2 regions of the Streptomyces sp. Inha503 genome follow, and region 2 is predicted to be linked to the other one. Evidence: riboswitches for the same ligand, from Rfam matches in the RefSeq annotation. Region 2 holds a riboswitch; the other holds the start of a gene.
The links. A riboswitch is a leader RNA that binds a small molecule or an ion and turns the genes downstream of it on or off. The one in region 2 is predicted to bind cobalamin.
Positions count from the first base shown of each region.

Region 1: another riboswitch for cobalamin. It lies ahead of ACJX2R_RS33740 (ribonucleoside-diphosphate reductase subunit alpha); the one in region 2 lies ahead of ACJX2R_RS09265 (CbtB domain-containing protein).

Region 1 covers NZ_CP178360.1:7,940,221-7,943,423, reverse strand. The annotation lists partial or broken gene ACJX2R_RS33750 (ABC transporter permease) at 1-345, shown strand, start outside; gene ACJX2R_RS33745 (ABC transporter ATP-binding protein) at 338-1,171, shown strand; cobalamin riboswitch at 1,266-1,427, shown strand; gene ACJX2R_RS33740 (ribonucleoside-diphosphate reductase subunit alpha) at 1,607-3,203, shown strand, end outside.
Region 2 covers NZ_CP178360.1:2,249,287-2,252,489, reverse strand. The annotation lists gene ACJX2R_RS09275 (polysaccharide deacetylase family protein) at 1-240, opposite strand, end outside; gene ACJX2R_RS09270 (MurR/RpiR family transcriptional regulator) at 333-1,232, shown strand; cobalamin riboswitch at 1,301-1,451, shown strand; gene ACJX2R_RS09265 (CbtB domain-containing protein) at 1,491-1,712, shown strand; gene ACJX2R_RS09260 (CbtA family protein) at 1,734-2,495, shown strand; gene ACJX2R_RS09255 (TetR/AcrR family transcriptional regulator) at 2,615-3,203, opposite strand, start outside.

The DNA.
Region 1 (3,203 bases), 5.7 Mb from region 2:
AACACCGGCCTGTCACTGATCGTGGCGCGGCTGGGGGCCAAAACACCAGATCTCGCGCAGCTGCTGCCGTTCATTCTGCGTACCTGGATGTATGCCTCGGGCGTGATGTTTCCGCTGGCCCGCACCCTCGAACACGCGGGAGCGAGCGGCTGGATCAGCGACGCGATGCTGGCGAATCCGGCGGCGGTCTACATGGACCTGATGCGGTACGCCCTGATCAACAATTACCCCTCGTCGAACCTGCCACCACATGTCTGGGCGCTGGCCCTCGGTTGGGCGGTCCTCTTCGGCGCCGGGGGATTCGTGTACTTCTGGAAGGCAGAGGAGCGGTACGGCCGTGGCTGAGCAAACCCTCGACAAAGGTGCCCAGGCGGAGCGGGCCGACCAGGCCGCTCAGGTGGCTTCCGCGCCGGCGCGGGTGCCCACCGTCATCGCCGACGACGTCCACATCGTCTACCGGGTCAACGGCGGCCCCAAGGGGAAGGGCAGCGCCACCGCGGCCCTCAGCCGTCTGCTGGGCCGGAAGAGCGCCCCGGGCATGCGTGAGGTGCACGCGGTGCGCGGGGTGACGTTCGTGGCGTACAAGGGTGAGTCGATCGGTCTGATCGGGTCCAATGGCTCGGGTAAGTCGACCCTGCTCAAGGCCGTCGCGGGGCTGCTGCCCACCGAGCGCGGCAAGGTCTACACCAACGGTCAGCCGTCGCTGCTGGGTGTGAACGCGGCGCTGATGAACGACCTCACCGGTGAGCGGAACGTGATCCTCGGTGGTCTGGCCATGGGTATGTCGCGTGAGCAGATCCGGGAACGCTATCAGGGCATCGTGGACTTCTCGGGCATCAATGAGAAGGGTGACTTCATCACCCTGCCGATGCGTACGTACTCCTCCGGTATGGCGGCCCGGCTGCGGTTCTCCATCGCCGCGGCCAAGGACCACGATGTGCTGATGATCGACGAGGCGCTGGCCACCGGTGACAGGAAGTTCCAGAAGCGCTCCGAGGCCCGGATCCGCGAGCTCCGCCAGGAGGCCGGCACGGTCTTCCTCGTCAGCCACAACAACAAGTCCATCCGGGACACCTGCGACCGGGTGCTGTGGCTGGAGAAGGGCGAGCTGCTGATGGACGGCCCGACCGACGAGGTCATCAAGGCGTACGAGAAGGAGACCGGCAAATAGCTCCCGCTTGGGCGTCGCCTGACCAGGGCATCCCACTCGCCAGGCCGGAACGCATTAGCACATTCATGCGAAACTCCGCAGCTCCGACACAAGATATGGGGGTGGGTGCGTCGGCCGACACAAGATGTATGCTCGTCCTCGCTGTCGCCGCAGGGGAATCCGGTGGGAATCCGGAACTGTCCCGCAACGGTGTACGTGTGCGCTCAATTCGGCGTGCCCGTGAGTCCGAGCACCTGCCGACGGCCCTGTGAACACGTCCCCCGGCCTCGAGGGTTGGGCCGATGGACGCTGCGTGGTGTGCCCGGCGTACGAGGAGTGCGGCATCGGCATGCCCGTACGCGCCCATCGCACCATCCTCGCGGCTCAGGGCCTGTCTGGAGTTGTGATCTGGGCTCGCCCCAGACAGGCCCTGACCGAGCGAAGGAGAGCACCTCAGTGACCATCGCGCCCGCCGATCCGGTTTCAGCGCAGGCGGCTTCTCAGGCAGCGGACGACGCGCCCGGGACCGCCCTGCTACGGACCCTTACCGGACTCACCGCCGATCTGCCCGCCACCGACCCCGGCAAGGTCGCGGCCGCCGCCCTGCGCGGCCGTCACCCCGGTTCGGACGAGGCGGAGTTGCGTGCCCTCGCGACCGAGGCGGCGGCCGGACTGATCGCCGAGGAGCCGGAGTACTCACGGCTCGCGGCGCGGCTGCTGGCGCTGACCATCACCGAGGAGGCGGCCGGGCAGGGCGCGGTCTCCTTCTCGGCCTCCGTCCGGGTGGGCCACCGCGAGGGCCTGCTCGCCGACTCCACCGCGGAGTTCGCCGCCGCCCACGCCGAGCGGCTGGACGCGCTGGTGGAGCGGGCCCTGGCCGACGGCGCCGACAACCGCTTCGGCTACTTCGGACTGCGCACCCTCTACAGCCGCTATCTGCTGCGCCACCCCATCACCCGTCAGGTGATCGAGACCCCGCAGCACTTCCTGCTGCGCGTGGCCTGCGGGCTCGCCGAGGACCACTCGGAGCGGGCGCTGGAGGACGTGGCCGAGCTCTACCGGCTGACCAGCACGCTGTCGTATCTGCCCAGCTCCCCCACGCTGTTCAACTCCGGCACCCGGCATCCGCAGATGTCGTCCTGCTATCTGCTGGACTCGCCGCTGGACGAGCTGGACTCGATCTACGACCGCTACCACCAGGTGGCGCGGCTGTCGAAGCACGCGGGCGGCATCGGCCTGTCCTACTCCCGCATCCGGGCGCGCGGTTCGCTGATCCGGGGCACCAACGGGCACTCCAACGGCATCGTGCCATTCCTGCGCACGCTCGACGCCTCGGTGGCCGCCGTCAACCAGGGCGGCCGGCGCAAGGGCGCGGCCTGTGTCTACCTGGAGACCTGGCACGCCGACCTCGAGGAGTTCCTGGAGCTGCGGGACAACACCGGCGAGGACGCCCGCCGCACCCACAACCTCAACATCGCCCACTGGATCCCGGACGAGTTCATGCGCCGGGTCGAGGCGGACGCCGACTGGTCGCTGTTCTCCCCGGCCGACGCGCCCGATCTGGTGGACCTGTGGGGCGAGGAGTTCGACGCCGCGTACCGGAAGGCCGAGGCCGAGGGCAAGGCCGTCAAGCAGGTCCCGGCGCGCCAGCTGTACGCCCGGATGATGCGCACCCTCGCGCAGACCGGCAACGGCTGGATGACGTTCAAGGACGCCGCCAACCGCACCGCCAACCAGACCGCCGAGCCCGGTAGGGTCGTCCACTCCTCCAACCTCTGCACCGAGATCCTGGAGGTCACGAACGACGGCGAGACGGCCGTGTGCAACCTCGGATCGGTCAACCTCGCCGCGCACCTGGACGAGGACGGGCAGCTGGACTGGGAGCGCCTGGACGCCACCGTCCACACCGCCGTGACCTTCCTCGACCGCGTGGTGGACATCAACTTCTACCCCACGGAGGAGGCCGGGGCCTCCAACTCCCGCTGGCGCCCGGTGGGTCTGGGCCTCATGGGGCTCCAGGACGTCTTCTTCCGGCTGCGGCTGCCGTTCGACT
Region 2 (3,203 bases):
GAAGTCCTCCAGCAGGTCCAGGATCCGGGGGGTGCCCCGGTGCGGACCGTAGGCGCCGAGCGAGAACAGCCGTGGGGAGCGCCAGATGTCGGGGGCGTGGCCGAGGTTGGCCAGCAGCGCCGGGCCGTCCACGTCGAAGCTCAGCATCACGGCGCAGCGGGCGCCGCCCGGCCACCGCGGGCGGTCGACCGCCCCCGGCCGGGGCCGGTAGCCGGGCGTCGGGGTGGCGGAAGTGGTCATGGAGGCTCCGTAGTATCTGCTACGAACTTGTCGTGAATGCGACGCGAGGAAAGTAGGATGCGCTACGGACGCGCGTCAAGAGAGGGCAGCCCATGGACATGGCGGAGATCCCGGAGGGTGCGCCGCTCCAGCAGCGGGTGGCGGCCGCCTGGCCGCGGCTCGCTCCCGCCGAGCAGAAGGTGGCGGCGTTCCTCAGAGAGCATCCGCAGGAGGTGGGCTTCTCCTCCGCCAGCGAGCTCGGCGCGCTCACCGGCACCAGCGACGCCACGGTGGTCCGCACCGCCAAGGCCCTCGGCTACAGCGGCTTCACCGGTCTCAAGCACGCCGTGGCCCGGTCACTCGCCACCTTGATGCGGCCCTCCGCGCGGTTGCGCAGCCGCGTCGAGCACATGGCCGGATCCACCGAGGAACTGCTGGACCGGGTTTTCGAGGACGCCGCCGAGGTCATCCACGAGACCCGGCGCGGTCTGCGCGCCGACGCCTTCGCCGCGGCCGTGGAGCGGCTGCTGCCCGCCAAGGAGGTCATGGCCTTCGGCGCCGGCCCGTCCGGCATCATCGCCGAGTACCTCGCGCTGAGGCTCAACCGGCTGGGGCTCAAGGCCCGTCACACTGCGGACATGGGCTTCAGATTGCCGGACGCGCTGGTGCCGCTCTCGGCGGACGACGTCGTGGTGGTCTTCGCCCCGGCCCGGCTCTTCACGGAGATCGAGGTCATCATCGACCATGCCGAGGAGGTGGGCACCCCGGTCGTCCTGATCACCGACGCCCTCGGCCCGGCCCTCGGCGACCGCGTGGCCGTCACCCTCCTCGCCACCCTCTCCGCCTCCGGGGCCACCCGCGAGACGCTCGGCTCGCTGGCCGTGGTCGACGCCCTGGCCCTGGCCGTGGCCTCCCAGTTGGGCGAGCGCGCGCTGGAGACCTCGGAACTCCTGACCCGCCTCCGCGGTCACTTCCTGCCGCCCAACAGCCCCCGTTACGGCCGCGACGAGTGATGCGGGTGCGTCCCTCCGGGGCCGTCCGCCCGGTACGAGAGAGGCGTCTCACCAGGTGGCCGGTCTTGGCCAGGCATCCGACACGCGGTACCGTCGGTGCGATATCGACGATGGTCTGACGGAAGCCGGTGGGAGTCCGGCACGGTCGCGCCACTGTGAACGAGACGTATCCGAAGGGGACGTCCGTGAGTCAGACCCGCAGCCATCGTCTTGTGCACCACCGAGATGGGACGCGAACTCCCTTAGGAGGCCACTGTCATGGCGCAGCATGTCGCGCAGCCGACAGCCACCACCCCCGCCCTCCCCGCCACACTGCCGCTGAAGGCGATAGCTCCCTGGGCCGTCTTCTTCGGCATCCTGATGCTGGTCCTGCTGTACTTCGTCGGCGCCGAGCAGGGCGCCACCGCGGTCGTCTCCGGCTCGGGTGTCCACGAGTGGGTGCACGACGCCCGCCATCTGCTCGGCTTCCCCTGCCACTGAGGCGAGGGACGCCGCACCCCCATGAACTCCGCAACGGTAAGAAACCTGCTGGTGCGGGGCATGCTCGCCGGTCTTGGTGCCGGTGTGCTCGCCCTGATCGCCGCCTATTTCCTCGGTGAGCCGAACGTCGACCGCGCGATCGGCTTCGAGGAGGCCCACGCCCCCGCGCATGAGCACGAGGTCGAGATCGTCTCCCGTAGTCTTCAGTCCACCGCGGGCCTGGCCACCGGTGTGCTCATCTACGGGATCGCGTTCGGCGGCATCGCCGCCCTCGCCTACTGCGTCGCCCTCGGCCGCGTCGGCCGCTTCAGCCCGCGGGCCACCGCGCTGCTGCTGTCCGGCTGCGCGCTGCTCGCGGTCTATGTCGTGCCGTTCCTGAAGTACCCGGCCAACCCGCCCGCCGTCGGCAACGGCGACACCATCGGCAAGCGGACGACGCTGTACTTCCTGATGATGGTGCTCAGCGTGCTCCTGGCGATCGCCGCCACCATTCTCGGCAAGCGGCTCGCCCCGAAGCTGGGCGCCTGGTACGCCACCGTCGCCGCGGTGGCCGCCTTCGCCGTCGTCATCGGGCTTGCGTTCGCCTTCCTGCCCGTCGTCAACGAGGTCCCGGCGGACTTCCCGGCCACCGTCCTGTGGCGGTTCCGGCTGTCCGCCCTCGCCATGCAGCTGATCCTGTGGGGTGGCTTCGGCCTCCTCTTCGGCGAACTCGCCGAGCGGATGCTGAACCCCAAGCCCGCGAAGGCCGAGGAGAGCCGGGCGATGGCGGCCGCCCCGAACTGACCACCACACCGAGACGCATGAGGGCCCGCGGAGAAATCCGGGGCCCTCTCGCGTTGTGCGGGCACTTGGCGGCCTAACGGCCTGGCGTCCCGGAGGCACCCCTGCGGGGCGGCCTGGAGTCACTTCCGCGGGGGCAGGTGCCGCAGTCCGTTCGCCAGCAGCGCGAACGCGTGCTCCGCGTCGGCCACCGCACCCGCGTACCGCTCGTCGGCCGGCTCCCCGTACGTCACGCGTGCGGTGTTGTCCTGTGCCAGTGACCACTGGACCGCGACGATTTGGACGGCGGCCAGCCGCGCGGTGAGCTCCGGGGTGTCCGCCGTCTCCCGCAGCGCCTCCGTGAGCGCGCGTTCGGCACCCGCCTTGAACCGCTCCATCCGGGCCACCAGCGAGGGTGTGTCGAGGATCATCCGGGTGAGCTTGAGGATCTGGGGATGGTCGTTGAGCCCGGTGATCGGGTCCCGTTCGCGCAGGCCCTTGAGGAAGTGCTCGCGCAGTGCGGTCAGCGGGGTGGTACGGGGCGGGCGGGCCCGTACGACGCGGGCGCTCTCGGTCTCGTGGTCGGCGAGACGGTGCACCACGAGGTCTTCCTTCGCCGGGAAGTAGGCGAAGAGCGTGCGCTTGGACACCTCGGCCGCCTCGGCCACCTGGGCCACCGAGACCTGGTTGAAGCCGTGTTCGAGGAAGAGCGTGATCGCCGCCTCGGAGATC